Regions from separate parts of the Kitasatospora sp. NPDC059747 genome, predicted to be linked through region 3. Evidence: riboswitches for the same ligand, from Rfam matches in the RefSeq annotation. Region 3 holds a riboswitch; each other region holds the start of a gene.

The links. A riboswitch is a leader RNA that binds a small molecule or an ion and turns the genes downstream of it on or off. The one in region 3 is predicted to bind thiamine pyrophosphate.
Region 1: it holds a riboswitch for thiamine pyrophosphate, as region 3 does, so the genes downstream of both, thiO (glycine oxidase ThiO) here and ACFV4G_RS21720 (purine-cytosine permease family protein) in region 3, are expected to answer to the same signal.
Region 2: it holds a riboswitch for thiamine pyrophosphate, as region 3 does, so the genes downstream of both, thiC (phosphomethylpyrimidine synthase ThiC) here and ACFV4G_RS21720 (purine-cytosine permease family protein) in region 3, are expected to answer to the same signal.

The regions. Positions count from the first base shown of each region.
Region 1 covers NZ_JBHWGV010000107.1:18,293-23,313, reverse strand. The annotation lists gene ACFV4G_RS33895 (polyprenyl synthetase family protein) at 1-15, shown strand, start outside; gene thiE (thiamine phosphate synthase) at 47-697, opposite strand; gene ACFV4G_RS33885 (Rv2175c family DNA-binding protein) at 697-1,062, opposite strand; gene ACFV4G_RS33880 (NAD(P)/FAD-dependent oxidoreductase) at 1,105-2,301, opposite strand; TPP riboswitch at 2,430-2,542, shown strand; gene thiO (glycine oxidase ThiO) at 2,537-3,721, shown strand; gene thiS (sulfur carrier protein ThiS) at 3,718-3,927, shown strand; gene ACFV4G_RS33865 (thiazole synthase) at 3,933-4,730, shown strand; gene pknB (Stk1 family PASTA domain-containing Ser/Thr kinase) at 4,811-5,021, shown strand, end outside.
Region 2 covers NZ_JBHWGV010000024.1:53,981-59,001, forward strand. The annotation lists gene ACFV4G_RS13410 (hypothetical protein) at 1-806, shown strand, start outside; gene ACFV4G_RS13415 (hypothetical protein) at 862-1,077, opposite strand; gene thiC (phosphomethylpyrimidine synthase ThiC) at 1,244-3,058, opposite strand; TPP riboswitch at 3,053-3,188, opposite strand; gene ACFV4G_RS13425 (hypothetical protein) at 3,286-3,486, shown strand; gene ACFV4G_RS13430 (SPFH domain-containing protein) at 3,661-5,021, shown strand, end outside.
Region 3 covers NZ_JBHWGV010000048.1:34,416-39,436, reverse strand. The annotation lists gene ACFV4G_RS21735 (MerR family transcriptional regulator) at 1-817, opposite strand, end outside; tRNA gene ACFV4G_RS21730 (tRNA-Ser) at 938-1,025, opposite strand; gene ACFV4G_RS21725 (S1C family serine protease) at 1,087-2,976, opposite strand; TPP riboswitch at 3,210-3,357, shown strand; gene ACFV4G_RS21720 (purine-cytosine permease family protein) at 3,350-4,801, shown strand; gene ACFV4G_RS21715 (glycerophosphodiester phosphodiesterase family protein) at 4,881-5,021, shown strand, end outside.

The DNA of each region.
Region 1 (5,021 bases), on a different contig from region 3:
GTCCGCAAGTACTGAGCCTCGCGGCCGACGGCGGCCCCTGCCGGGATCAGGCCTGGCGCAGCCGCCGGGAGAGCTCGGCGGCGGCCGCCCGCGGGTCGTCCGCGGCCGTGATGGCGCGCACGACGACGATCCGGCGGGCGCCCGCGGCGAGCACCTCGTCGACGTTGCCCAGGTCGATGCCGCCGATGGCGAACCACGGGCGGTCGGTGGGCTGCTTCGCCGCGTACGCGACCAGGCCGAGGCCCGGGGCCGGGCGGCCCGGCTTGGTCGGGGTCGGCCAGACCGGGCCGGTGCAGAAGTAGTCCACGCCGGGCTCGGCGACCGCCGCGTCCACCTCGGACTCGGCGTGGCAGGACCGGCCGATCAGGACGTCCTCGCCGAGGATCGCCCGGGCGGCCGGGACGGGCAGGTCGTCCTGCCCGAGGTGCAGGACGTCCGGCCGGGCGGCGTGGGCGACATCGGCGCGGTCGTTGACCGAGAGCAGCTTGCCGTGGCGGCGGCAGGCGTCCGCGAAGACCTCCAGGGCCTCCAGCTCCTGCTTGGCCTCCAGGCCCTTGTCCCGGAGCTGGACGATGTCGACCCCGCCGGCCAGCGCCTCGTCCAGGAACTCGGCCAGGTCGCCCTGCTCGCGGCGGGCGTCGGTGCACAGGTACAGCCGGGCCTCGGCCAGCCGCTGACGCGGCGTGTCCGCCGCCATCAGATCAGCATCGCCTGGGCGCGGCGCTTGACCTCGGTGCCACGGTTCTCCCGCAGCGCCTGGATCGGGCTGCCGGGCAGCGACGGGTCCTCGGTGAAGAGCCACTCCAGGATCTCCACGTCGCTGTACCCGCAGTCGCGCAGCACGGTCAGGGTGCCGGACAGGTGCTTGACCAGCCCCTGGCCGTCGATGAACGCCGCAGGGACCTGCAGCGAGTTGTTCGGGCCCCGCCGGACGGCGATCAGGCCGCCGTTGCGGACGAGGTCGCGCACCTCGGTGACGCGGACCCCCCACTGCTCCGAGATGTCGGGCAGGTACATCCACTCGGCGACCAGGGCTTCAATCTTGCTTTCGATCTCACTCACGCCACCAGACTGCCACCTCCGGAGCCCGCCGCGCACCAGCCGCTACCCCGCGACCGCCGATTTCAGCGCCACCGCCGGGTCCGCGGCCCGGGCCGGGTCCAGCGCGGTGCCGCGCTCGATCAGGCGGCGGCCCTGGGTGAGGTCGCGCGGGCGGTCCACGGCCAGCAGCGCGCTCGGCACACCGTCGCGCAGCCACAGCACCGACCAGGTCGCGTCCTGCGGGGAGCCGCGCCAGAGCAGCTCGTCGCCCTCGGCGTGCCGCCCGGCGTACTGCACCATGCGGCCGAACTGCTCCGACCAGAAGTACGGCACCGGGTCGTACGGCGCGTCCACCCCGAGGACGGCGGCGGCCGCCGCCTCGCCGGACTGCAGCGCGTGGTCCCAGTGCTGGACGGCCAGCCGGGCGCCGGAGCGGACCGACGGGTAGCTGACGCAGTCGCCGGCCGCGAAGACGCCCGGCAGGCTGGTGCGCAGCCGCCCGTCCACGACGACCGCACCGGTCGCGTCCAGCTCGACGCCCGTGCCGGCCAGCCAGTCGGTCGCGGGCCGGGCGCCGATGCCGACCACCACCTCGTCGGCGGGCAGGTGCGAGCCGTCGGCCAGCAGCACCGCGCCGGGCTCGACGGCCGCGACGCCGACGCCGCAGCGCAGGTCCACCCCGGCTCCGGCGTACCAGGCGGCCATCGCCGCGCCGACCTCCCCGGGCAGCGCACCGGGAACGGGCGCCGGACCCGCCTCGACGACGGTCACCTCGCAGCCGGCCTCCCGGGCGGCGGTGGCCACCTCCGCGCCGATCCAGCCGGCGCCGACCAGCACCAGGCGCAGGCCGGGCCGCAGCAGCGCGCGCAGGGCGAGCGCGTCGTCCAGGGTGTGCAGGAGGTGGGCGCGCTCGGCGCCGGGCAGGGCGCGCGGGGTCGCGCCCGTGGCGATCACCAGCGATCCGTACGGGAGGTCGCCGGCGTCGGTGTGCAGCACGCCCGGGGTGAGTCCGGTGGCGCGGCGGCCGGTGAGCAGTTCGACGCCGAGGTGCGGGAAGTCGATGTCCAGCGTGGTGGCGTCGCTCTTGCCGAGCAGGACGTCCTTGGAGAGCGGCGGCCGGTCGTACGGCGCGTGCGGCTCCTCCCCGACCAGCACGATCCGCCCCTGCCAGCCGCCCCGCCGCAGCCCCAGCGCGCACTGCGCGCCGGCCAGCCCGGCCCCGACGACGACCACCCGATCCGTTCCGCTCAGCTCTGCCACGGCGCCACTGTACTCAGCGGCCCCACGCGCCCCGGCGGCCCGTCCGTCCCGCGCACGGGCGGGCCGCGCCGGGCCCGTCCACCCTTCGTACGGGCCTTCGGCCGGGCGGACCACCGGAGTTATGGTGGGGACACCATCACGGGAGCCCGGCGTACCGGGCTGAGAGGCGGGCTGGCACGGCCCGCGACCGTCCGAACCTGATCCGGGTCATACCGGCGAAGGGAGAAGAGCAGCTTTGACACGCTTGGCACCGGGCAGCCGCGCCGACGTGCTGGTGATCGGCGGGGGCGTCATCGGCCTCGCCGTCGCCTGGCGGGCGGCGCAGCGCGGCCTGGAGGACATCGTCGTGGTCGACCCCTCCCCCGGTCACGGGGCGGCCGGGGTCGCGGCCGGGATGCTCGCCCCGGTCACCGAGCTGCAGTACGGCGAGGAGCCGCTGCTGCGCCTCGGGATGGCCTCGAACGAGCGGTACGCGGCGTTCGCCGCCGAGCTCACCGAGGCGAGCGGCGGCGAGGACACCGGCTACCGCCGGTGCGGCACGGTCGCCGTCGCGCTGGACTCCGACGACCGCGCGGAACTGCGCGAACTGCACGCCTTCCACGAGCGGCTCGGCCTCGACTCGACCTGGCTGACCGGCCGGGAGGCCCGCAAGCTGGAACCGATGCTGGCCCCCGGCGTGCGCGGCGGCCTGCACGTGGCCGACGACCACCAGGTGGACCCCCGCCGGCTGCTGACCGCGCTGGTCCGCGCCTGCGAACGCTCGGGCGTCGTGTTCCACCGCACCGAGGCCGTCGAGCTGCTGGTCGAGGGCGGCCGCGCGGTCGGCGCCCGGCTCGGCACCGGCGGAACCCTCGCCGCCGACCGGGTCGTCCTCGCCGCCGGCCCGCACAGCCACCGGCTGCCCGGCCTGCCGGAGGACGTGCTGCCGGCGGTCCGTCCGGTCAAGGGGCAGATCCTGCGGCTGCGGATCCCCGACGCCTACCGGCCCTTCCTCAACCGCAACGTCCGCGCGGTCGTGCGCGGGCAGCACCTGTACCTGGTGCCGCGCGAGAACGGCGAGCTGGTGATCGGCGCGACCACCGAGGAGCAGGGCTACGACACCACCGTCACCGCCGGCGGGGTCTACGAACTCCTGCGCGATGCCCACGAGTTGGTCCCCGGCATCACCGAACTCCCGCTCGTCGAGACCTCGGCCGGGCTGCGTCCCGGCTCGCCGGACAACGCACCGCTGCTCGGACCGACCGACCTGCCCGGCCTGGTCGCCGCGACCGGCCACTACCGCAACGGCGTCCTGCTCACCCCGGTCACCGCCGACCTGCTCGCCGACTACCTGGCGACCGGCGAAGTCCCCGAGCTCGCACGGCCGTTCGCACCCTCCCGGTTCTCCCCCGCCCGCTCCACCACGAAGGCCGTCGCATGACCGACATCGCACTGACCGTCAACGGCGAGCCCCGCGAGGTGCCCGCCGCGACCACCCTCGCCGAGGTGGTCACCACCCTCAGCAAGGCCAACACCGGCGTCGCCGCCGCGCTCAACGAGGCCGTGGTGCCACGTGGTTCGTGGTCCGAGACGCGGCTCTCGGCGGGCGACCGGATCGAGATCCTCACCGCCGTGCAGGGAGGCTGAGCGCCATGGCCGACGACCTCTTCACCATCGCCGGGACGACCTTCACCTCCCGGCTCATCATGGGCACCGGCGGCGCCCCCAGCCTGGAGGTCCTGGAGCAGGCCCTGCGGGTCTCGGGCACCGAGCTGACCACCGTCGCGATGCGCCGGGTCGACGCGACCACCCAGGGCTCCGTCCTGGACGTGCTGACCCGCAACGGCATCCGGGTGCTGCCCAACACGGCCGGCTGCTTCACCGCCGGCGAGGCCGTGCTGACCGCCCGGCTGGCCCGCGAGGCACTCGGCACCGACTGGGTGAAGCTGGAGGTCATCGCCGACGAGCGGACCCTCCTGCCGGACCCGATCGAGCTGCTGGACGCCGCCGAGACCCTCGTCGACGACGGCTTCACGGTGCTCCCGTACACCAACGACGACCCGGTGCTGGCCCGCAAGCTGGAGGGCGTCGGCTGCGCGGCGATCATGCCGCTCGGCTCGCCGATCGGCTCCGGCCTCGGCATCCGCAACCCGCACAACTTCCAGCTGATCGTGGAGGGCGCGAACGTCCCGGTCGTCCTGGACGCGGGCGCCGGCACCGCCTCCGACGTCGCGCTGGCGATGGAGCTCGGCTGCTCCGCCGTGATGCTCGCCTCCGCGGTGACCCGCGCACAGGACCCGGTCCTGATGGCCGAGGCCATGCGGCACGCCACCGAGGCCGGCCGCCTCGCCCACCGGGCCGGCCGGATCCCGCGCCGCTTCCACGCGGAGGCCTCCTCCGCGATGGCCGGCCGCGCCGACCTCGACACCCGCGAGCGTCCGGCGTTCTGACGCCGCACCCGTGTCACAAGCCGGTCCCGGAGGCGATGTCCGCCGGGACCGGCCGCGACCCGCCGCACTACACTCCTCGGGTGGACACGGCATGGCGCGACCCCCTGATCGGTACCCTGCTCGACGGCCGGTACCGGGTCGAGCAGCGCATCGCGACCGGCGGCATGTCCACGGTCTACAAGGGCACCGACACCCGGCTCGACCGCGTGCTCGCCCTCAAGGTGATGCACCCCGACCTCGCCGGGGACGAGGGCTTCACCGCCCGCTTCATCCGTGAGGCCAAGGCCGTCG
Region 2 (5,021 bases), on a different contig from region 3:
CGCTGCTCGCCGAGGACCGCCCGGAGTACGAGCGCCTCCTCGCCGAAGCCCTCCGCGACGGCACCGTCCGCACCGCCCTCCGCGCGCCCGGCGCACTCACCGCCGACCAGCTGCGCGCCCGCGCCCTGCGCGACGCCGACGCCATCGCCGCCGCGGCCGCCACCGAGTACGAGCACTACACCGGGCTGCGCGAGAGCCTGCGCAGCACGCCCCCGCCCGCCGAGGGCGCCGAGCCGGCCGCCCCCGGCCTGCTCTCCCAGCTGCGCTCCGCCGACGGCGGCGCCGGGCTCTTCCCGGTCCTCACCGTGCTCACCCCGATCCTGGCCTGGGCCGCGGCGCTGGTCCTGCTGCTCCTCGGGTACGCCCTGCGCGCCGCCGACCCCGGGCTCGTCCTCGCCCGCTCCCTGGTCACCGCGGGCTGGATCGCGCTCGCGGCCGGGATCGTCGCGATGACCGTCGGCCTCGTCGGGCTCGTCCTCACCGCGTTACGCGACGGCTCCGGCGCCCCCGCGGGCACCGACCCCGACCTCGCCGCCGAGCTCGCCGCCGCCCGCCGCGCCTGGCGCACCGCCCTGCGCGACCACGGCCTCCTCCCCTACCTGCACGCCGGCCTCCCGGCCGTCCCCGCCCAGCGCCCGGACTTCACCAGCCCCGGCTACACCCCGCCGGGCTTCACCGGCCCGGGCCCCGACGGCCTCATCGACCCCGAGGGCCGCACCTCCCGCCCCGCCGCCTTCACCCCGCCCGACTTCAGCACCCCCGGCTACACCCCGCCGGGCTTCACCGGCCCCGACGAGGTCGGCTGACGCACCGCTGCCCCGGGCCACGCCCGGGGCCGCGCGCAGGACCCCGGAGCGGCCGCTACGGCAGGTAGCGTTCGAGCGCCGCCGCGCCCTTCTCGTCGATCTGCCGCCTGGCCCACGCGAGGCGCTCGGGCGTGACGTCCTGCCCGGACGCCATGACCAGGTCCTCGGGGTCGAAGGGCCGCTCGCCACCGCTGTACAGCTGCCGCGGGGACGCCTTGGCGTCCCGGTTCGTCTCGTCGCTCGGATCGGTCCCCTTGATCGGGCTGCCCATCGCTGCCTCCTTGGTCGGCCTTCCCCCCAGGGTGCCTCCGTTTTCCCCCGGACGCACGATGGCGGGGCGGCAAAGACCGGAACCCGTCCGAGGCCGCCGGGCGGAAAGGAAAACGGCCCGCGCTCTCCCCCCGGAGGAACGCGGGCCGGCTCTGGGGCGGCGGCGGTCAGTCCGCCATCGGCAGGTAGACCTTGTTGCCGTGGGCCTTGAACTCCTCGGACATGGCCTGCATGCCGGCCAGCGCCTCGGCGTCGAACTCGGTGCCGACGGCCGTGGAGCCGTCGCCGTGCTCGTCGCGGATCTTCTGCGAGATCTTCATCGAGCAGAACTTCGGGCCGCACATCGAGCAGAAGTGCGCGGTCTTGGCCGGCTCGGCGGGGAGGGTCTCGTCGTGGAAGTCGCGCGCGGTCTCCGGGTCGAGGGCCAGGTTGAACTGGTCCTCCCAGCGGAACTCGAAGCGGGCGTCGGAGAGGGCGTCGTCCCAGGCCTGGGCGCCGGGGTGGCCCTTGGCGAGGTCGGCGGCGTGGGCGGCGATCTTGTAGGTGATCACGCCGGTCTTGACGTCGTCCCGGTTGGGCAGGCCCAGGTGCTCCTTGGGCGTCACGTAGCAGAGCATCGCGGTGCCCCACCAGGCGATCATCGCGGCGCCGATGCCGGAGGTGATGTGGTCGTAGCCGGGGGCGACGTCCGTGGTGAGGGGGCCGAGCGTGTAGAACGGCGCCTCGTCGCAGATCTCCTTCTGGAGATCCATGTTCTCCTTGATCTTGTGCATCGGGACGTGGCCCGGGCCCTCGATCATCACCTGGACGTCGCGCTCGCGGGCGATCCGGCCGAGCTCGCCGAGGGTCTGCAGCTCGGCGAACTGCGCCTCGTCGTTGGCGTCGGCGATGGAGCCGGGCCGCAGGCCGTCACCGAGCGAGAAGGTGACGTCGTAGGCGGCGAGGATGTCGCAGAGCTCCTCGAAGTTCGTGTAGAGGAAGTTCTCCTTGTGGTGCGCGAGGCACCACGCGGCCATGATCGAGCCGCCGCGCGAGACGATGCCGGTCTTGCGGCGGGCGGTCAGCGGGACGTACCGCAGCAGCACGCCGGCGTGGACGGTCATGTAGTCGACGCCCTGCTCGCACTGCTCGATGATGGTGTCCCGGTAGACCTCCCAGCTCAGCTCCTCGGCCCTGCCGTCGACCTTCTCCAGGGCCTGGTACAGCGGCACGGTGCCGATCGGCACGGGGGAGTTGCGCAGGATCCACTCGCGGGTGGTGTGGATGTTGCGGCCGGTGGAGAGGTCCATGACGGTGTCGGCGCCCCAACGGGTGGCCCAGGTCATCTTCTCCACCTCCTCCTCGATCGAGGAGGTGACGGCGGAGTTGCCGATGTTGGCGTTGATCTTCACCAGGAAGTTGGTGCCGATGATCGCCGGCTCCACCTCGGGGTGGTTCACGTTCACCGGGATGACGGCCCGGCCGCGGGCCACCTCGTCGCGCACGAACTCGGGGGCCAGGCCCTCGCGCAGGGCGACGAACTCCATCTCCGGCGTGACGATCCCGCGCTTGGCGTAGGCGAGTTGGGTCACGGCGGCGCCGCCGCGGCCGCGCAGCGGGCGGCGGGGGCGGCCGGGGAAGACGGCGTCGAGGTTGCGCAGGTTCCCGCCGCGCGGCGAGGTGTGCTTGATGCCGTCGTCCTCGGGGCGGGCCTCGCGGCCGTCGTACTCCTCGACGTCGCCGCGCTGGCGGATCCACGCGTCGCGCAGGGCGGGCAGGCCGCGGCGCACGTCGGGCTCGTAGGCGGGGTCGGTGTACGGGCCGGAGGTGTCGTACAGCGGAACGGTCTTGCCGTTGGTGAGCACCACCTCGCGGAACGGGACCCGCAGATCGGGGCGGGATCCCTCGCGGTGGGCCTTGCGCCAGGCCGGGGTCGGGTAGCCGGTGCGCTCGCTGCTGGGGGCGCTCTGGGCAGACTGCGGCTGTGCGTCGAACGTGGTCATCTGACCTTCACTCCCTACGCCGGCATTACCCGGTCCAGGTTCCTGCGGTCGGCGCAGCGTCCCGGCCGTCCGTCGACGGACCGTTCAGCGCCCTCTCAGCCCGGTGCTCCGAGCTCCCGCGTCCGCAGGCGGTGTTGCCTGCACATGACGCCCAACACCGTAGCGAGAGGATCGCCGCAGGTCCAGAGGGCTTCCGGTGGGCGGGCGGCGGGCGCAGACTGAAGCCCATGATCGGACTGACGGGACGGGTCACGGGGAAGGTCGGCGCGGGCCTGGTCGGGGAGGTGCTGGTGCACGTGCCCGAGCGGCAGGGGACGGAGGCGTTCCTGGCGTACCTGGCGGTGCCGGGGGATCCGCTGCCGACGGGCACGCAGGTGATCGTGGTCGAGTACCAGGCGCCGCGCACGGTGTTCGTGTCGCCGCTCTGACGGACGATCCTCCCTCGTCACGGGGCCCGTGACAGGACCGGGACGAAGTCACGACGTCACCTACTGGCGCACGCGCACGAACAGGCGCAGAATCTCCGCTGCCACCGCGTCCGCGCACTCCTGCACAACCACGCGCAGCCACGGAGCGGTGTGCCTTGAAGGGGGAGTCGGCCGATGGTTATCGGCGTCGTCGCGGGGGCCGTGGTGGCCTCCATCATCGTTGTGATCATCCTGTTCAAGCTCATGTGGCGGGTCGCCGAGCCGAACGAGGCACTGATCATCTCCGGGTCGAAGCACGGGGACGGCCTGGGCTTCCGGATCGTCACCGGGCGGGGCACCTTCGTCGTCCCGGGCATGCAGGCGGTGCGCCGCCTGTCGCTGGACCTCAACGAGGCCGAGCTGGACGTCGAGTGCGTGACGCAGCAGGGCATCCCGGTGCACGTCAAGGGTGTCGTCATCTTCAAGGTCGGCGACGACTCGGTGTCGATCGCCAACGCCGCCCGGCGTTTCCTGGACCAGCAGAAGATGATGGGCCAGCGGGTGCACAACGTGTTCGCCGGTCACCTGCGCTCCATCGTCGGCGGGCTGACGGTCGAGGACATGATCCGCGACCGCGATCGGCTGACCGGCGAGACCCGGGCCGCCTCGGGCGCCGAGATGGAGAAGCTCGGTCTGATCATCGACTCGCTGCAGATCCAGGAGATCCTGGACCCGACCGGGTACATCCGCAACCTCGCCGCCCCGCACGCCGCGGCCGTCCAGCGCGACGCCCGCATCGCGGCCGCCGCCGCCGACCGCGAGGCCACCGAGGCGGAGCAGGAGGCGTTCGCCCGCAAGGCCGAGGCCACCCGCAACAGCGAGATCCAGCAGGCCTCCTACCAGGCCGAGATGGACACCGCGAGCGCCCGCGCCCGGCAGGCCGGACCGCTCGCCGAGGCGGCCGCCCGCCAGGAGGTCGTCGTCCAGGAGACGAAGGTCGCCGAGCTGGAGGCCCAGCGCAAGGAGCAGCAGCTCCAGATCGACGTCCGCAAGCCGGCCGACGCCAAGGCGTACGAGACCCGCACCAAGGCCGACGCCGACCGCGACGCCCGGATCTCCTCGGCCCAGGCGCACGCCCGGGAGACCGAGCTGCGGGCGGCGGCCGACGCCAGCCAGGTGAAGATCGCCGCGGCGGCCGAGGCGGAGGCCACCAAGCTGCGCGGCCTGGCCGCCGCCGAGGCGACCAGGGCCACCGGTCAGGCGGAGGCCGCGGCCGTCGAGGCCCGCGGTCTGGCGGACGCCGAGGCGGCCCGGGCGCTCGGGCTGGCCAACGCCGAGGGCATCCGGGCCCGCGCCGCGGCCCTCGCCGAGAACCAGGACGCCGTCGTGGCGCAGGAGTTGGCGGAGAAGTGGCCGGAGATCGTCCGGGCCGCGGCCGAGTCCTTCGGCAACGTCGAGCACATGGTCCTGCTCAACGGCGCGGACGGCATGGGCGAGATGTTCGCGAAGGCGCTGACCATGGGCGGCACCGGCCTGGGCCTGGCCCGCCAGTTGCT
Region 3 (5,021 bases):
CGACGGGTTCCTGGAGTTCGGTCACCCAGTGGGCCGGGTCGTCCGGGCACTCCAGGTAGAGCTCGCGGGCGTAGCCGGTGGAGCGGTAGCCGTTGGCCTCGATGAAGTGGGCCAGCTCCTGGAAGGCGCCCACCGCGTCGTCCATCGACCCGCGGTGGACGACCGTCGCCGCGTGGTCGAGCGCGGGCAGGTCGACCACGTCGAAGTCGTGCTCCCCCGCCCGCACCCCCGGCCCGACCGGGACCGCGGCGCGGACCAGCACCGCCCCGCCGCCCTCCGGGGCCTCCTCGTAGCGGGCCACGGCCGGGCCGGTCTCGGCCACCCCCGCCGCCGCCAGCCGGCGGCACAGCTCGGCGAACAGCGGGCCGATCACCGGCCCGATGTCCTCCGGCTGGTAGCTCGCCGCCACCGCGCTCAGTTCGGCCGCCCGGACGGACGGCACCGGCTTCACCACGACATCGTGCGTGGACATGGTCCCCTCGCTCTCGATCGTCCGGAGCCTCGCCCGCACCCGGGCCAGTCGCCGCGTGTCCGCCGCGATCGCCTCGGCCAGTTCGGCGCGCCGCAGCCGCAGCATCCCGCGCAGTTCGGCCGCGTCCACCTCCTCGTCCAGGACGGCCCGCACCTGCTGGAGCGTGAAGCCCAGCTCCTTGAGCGCGATCACCCGGTTGAGCCGGGCGAGTTGGGCCGCCTGGTAGAAGCGGTAGCCGCTGACCGGGTCCACCCGGGCGGGGTGCAGCAGTCCGATGGCGTCGTAGTGGCGCAGCATCCGCACCGACACCCGGCCGTGCCTGGCGAAGTCTCCGATGTTCAACATGGTGCTCCCAGTGCACGGCCTCCCACGGTGTCAGGGTCAAGCCCCGCTGCCCGCAAAGCGCGAAGGCGGGTGCCGACTCGATGTCGGCACCCGCCCTGAGCAGGTGTTTTCCCCTACCGGCGGAGAGCGTGGGATTCGAACCCACGGTGACGGGTCACGCCACGACAGTTTTCAAGACTGTTCCCTTAGGCCGCTCGGGCAGCTCTCCAGGCGGAGGTCAGCCTAACGGGTCCGGCGGGGTTCGGTGCACACGGTTTCCGGGTGCCGGGTCAGCTCGGGGTGTCGCCCTCCCGCGAGCCGAGGGTGACCTTGGTGGTCATGGTCTGGCCGTTGCGCTGGTACTCGACGTCGACGGTCTCGCCGGGCTTGTGCGTCCAGATCCGGCTGACCAGGGCCGGGCCGTTCTCGATCGGGGCGCCGTTGAGCTTGGTGATGACGTCGCCGGGCTTGAGGCCGGCCTTGTCGGCGGCGCCGCCGGGGGTGACGGCGGGCTGGCCCTGGATGTCGCGGGTCTGGATCTGCGCCCCGTCGCCCTTGTAGTCGTCGTTGCGCAGTACCTGGAGCTGGGCGTAGACCGGCTTGCCGGTCTTGATCAGGGTGTCGGCGACCCACTTGGCCTGGTTGATCGGGATGGCGAAGCCGAGGCCGATGCTGCCGGCCCGCCCGTTGGCGGAGGCGTTGGACTGGATCGCCGAGTTGATGCCGACCACGGCGCCGCTGGAGTCGAGCAGCGGGCCGCCGGAGTTGCCGGGGTTGATCGAGGCGTCGGTCTGCAGGGCGTTCATGTAGGAGGCCTGGGCGCCGGTCTCATCGCCGGAGGCGACCGGGCGGTCCTTGGCGCTGATGATGCCGCTGGTGACGGTCGACTCCAGCCCGTACGGCGCGCCGATCGCGATGGTGGCGTCGCCGACGTTGACCTTGTCGGAGTCGGCCAGCGTGAGCGGGCTCAGCTTCTCCTTCGGCGGGTTGTCGATCTTGACGACGGCCACGTCGTAGCCCTCGGCGCGGCCGAGCACGGAGGCGCTGTAGGAGGAGCCGTCGGCGAACTTGACGGTCAGTTTCCCGCCGCCGCCGGTGACGGCGGGCGCCACCACGTGGTTGTTGGTGAGGATGTGGCCCTCGGTGTCGAAGACGAAGCCGGTGCCGGTGCCCGACTCGCTGCTGTTCTGCGCCTTGATGGTGACGACGCTCGGCAGCGCCTTCTGCGCGATGGCGGCGATCGAGCCGGGGGCGGGCTCGTTCTTCTGGGTGTTGCTGGCCTGGATGGTGGTGCTGCGGTGGTCGTCCGCGGAGGCGACGGAGTTGCCGTTGCCCGAGACCGCCACGCCGACGGCACCGCCAGCGATGCCCGCCACGAGGGCGACGGCGGCGATCAGGGCGACCAGGCCGCCGCGCTTCTTGCGGGGACCGCCGGGGCCGGCCGGGCCGCCGGGGTAGTCCGCCGGGTAGCCGAGCGGGCCCGCGGGACCGCCGGGCGCACCGGGGGCGCCCGGGTAGCCGGGGATGCCGTGCGCGGCGGTGGTGTCGTGCCCCGCGCCCCAGCCGCCGAGCGGGCGGCCGGCGCCGAACGGGTGCTGGGCGCCGGGAGCGGCGTACGGGTCGTGGGCGCCGGCGGCGGGGACGCCGTGGGTCGGCGTCGCGTACGGGTTGGCGACCGGCGGCAGGACCGGGGCGGCCTCGCCGACGGGCGCGGCGGGCGCAGCCGGTGCGACGGGCGCGGCCGGTGCCGCAGCCGGGGCGACGGGCGCGGCCGGGGCGGGCGGCAGGACCGGCGGCGGGGCGTCGATGTAGCCGCTCTCGGCGACCGGCGCGACCGGCGCCTCGGCGGGCGCGGCGGGGGCCGCCTCGGGCGCAGCGGGGGCGACGGGCGCCGCCTCCGGGACGGGGACCTTGGTGAAGGCCATGGTGGGCTTGTGCCCGCCGTCGGCCGGCGCGGCGTCCGCCGGGGCCTCGGGCTCGGGCACCCGGCCGAAGGCCATGGTCGGCTTGTGCCCGCCGTCGGCCGGCGGGGCGTCCGCCGGGGCCTCGGGCTCGGGGATCCTGCCGAAGGCCATGGTGGGCTTGTGCCCGTCCGGAGCCGGGGCCGCTGCCGCGGCCTCAGTGCCCGAGGGCTGCTCCCCCTGCGGCCCGGTGGGCCCAACCTCGCGCTCGGTGCTCACGGACGACCTCCATAGCTGACAGAACCAAGGACCATAGTTTTTCGCACTGCCGATTCGATTGCCGTAAGGACCCCTCTGAAGAACTCATAAGAATCCTTAGGCGGGACCGACGCCTCCGCTCGACGACACGTTCCCGGCGGCGGCTCCCCCACCCCCGCCGAACGTCCCGCGATGCGGACCGCACGCCCCCTGGCCTTGGGCGTTCGCCCCGGTGCCGGTTAGCCTGTCGCTCCAAACTGACACGCGGGAGCTTGGACCTTCCAGGCTGAGAGTGCGCTGGTCGACCGTACGCCACGGGATCCCGGGCGGACCGTCGAGGGGGCGTTGACCGCCGGAACCTGTCCGGGTAATGCCGGCGTAGGGAGTATCGGCCATGCCGCCTGCTTCGCCATCCTCTTCTTCGGGCGCGCCCGAGTCCAAGGGTTTCTCCGAATCGTCCACGACCGGTCATGACGGGCCCGGATCCGGCGGGACCGCCGCCGCGACCGCGCTGCTGGACCGGCCGGAGAAGGCCGAGGCACCGCTCGTCCTCGACGCCGAGCCGCCGCGCACGCTGCGTTTCCGCGACCACTTCGCGCTGTGGATGAACCTCGGCGTCAGCCTGATCGGCTTCTCCACCGCCGCCACCGTGCTCGGCGCCCCGGGCAGCGAGCTGTCGCTGGCCGCCGCGGGCACCGCGATCGTGGCCGGCACCGCGGTGGGCACCGCGATGCTCGGCGTGGCCGCGCTGATCGGCGCCCGCACCGGCGCGCCGGCGATGGCGAACCTGCGCGGGCTGTTCGGCACCCGGCTCTCGTACGTCCCGACGGTGCTGAACATCGTCCAGTGCATCGGCTGGGGCGTGTTCGAGCTCCTGACGATCGCGGCGGGCGCGCAGACGGTCGCCCACACGGACGGCTACCGGTGGCTGTTCGTCCTGCTCGCGGGCGGGCTGACCACCGTGCTGACGATCTGGCCGCTCGGCTCGATCCGGGTGCTGCGGCGCTTCGTGGCGGGCGCCGTCGCCGTCGCGATGGTCTACCTGACCGTCCAACTGGGCCGGCACGGCGTGCCCGACCCGGGCAAGGGCAACTGGCACGGCTTCCTGGGCGCCACCGACGCGATGATCGCGGTGTCGATCTCCTTCGTCCCGCTCGCCGCCGACTACACGCGGCACTCGCGCACGCCGCGCTCGGCGTTCTGGGGCAGCTTCTCCGGCTACACCGTCGCCCAGGTGTGGTGCTACGCGCTGGGCCTGATGGCGCTGCTGCAGTCCGACGGCGACCCGAACAAGATCTTCGACTCCTTCCTCGGCGTCTGGGCGGGCTGGCTGTTCCTGCTGGTGCTGGTGCTGCGCGAGACGGACCAGTCCTTCGCCAACGTGTACTCGACCGCGATGTCGGTGCAGAACCTGCTGCCGCGGGCGGACCGCCGGGTGCTGTCCGGCGCGATCGGCCTGCTGACCACCGTGCTGGCGCTGCGGATCGACAAGTTCACCGACACGTACACCAACTTCCTCGGCCTGATCGGCTCGGTCTTCGTGCCGCTGCTGGCCGTGCTGGCGGTGGACTACTTCTTCGGCGCCGGCCGCAACGGCTGGAACCTCACCGCCGAGGCGCCCTCGCGCTGGCTGATGCTGCTGCCGTGGGTGCTCGGCTTCGCGGTCTACCAGTTCATCGCGCCGACCCCGGTGGCCGGCTGGTGGACCGACTTCTGGACCTCGGCCCAGGGGGCGCTGCACTTCACCCCGCAGGAGTGGACGTCGGCCTCGCTGTTCGCCTTCGCGGTGCCCGCGCTGGTCACCTGGGCGCTCACCCCGCTGAGCCGGCGCACCCCGCAGCACTGAGGGAGCGGAGGCGAGGACGGCCCCTCGGGTTGGGACCGTCTTCGCCTCCGCGTCACCTGCTCCGCCTATCGTTGACGGCGTGACCAGCCCAGATCTGTCTTCGACGGCCCCGCGCACCGCGCCGTCCGTCCAGGTAGTCGCCCACCGCGGCTCCTCGGACGCCTTGCCCGAGCACACCCTGGCCGCCTACCGGCGGGCCCTCGAGGAGGGCGCGGACGCC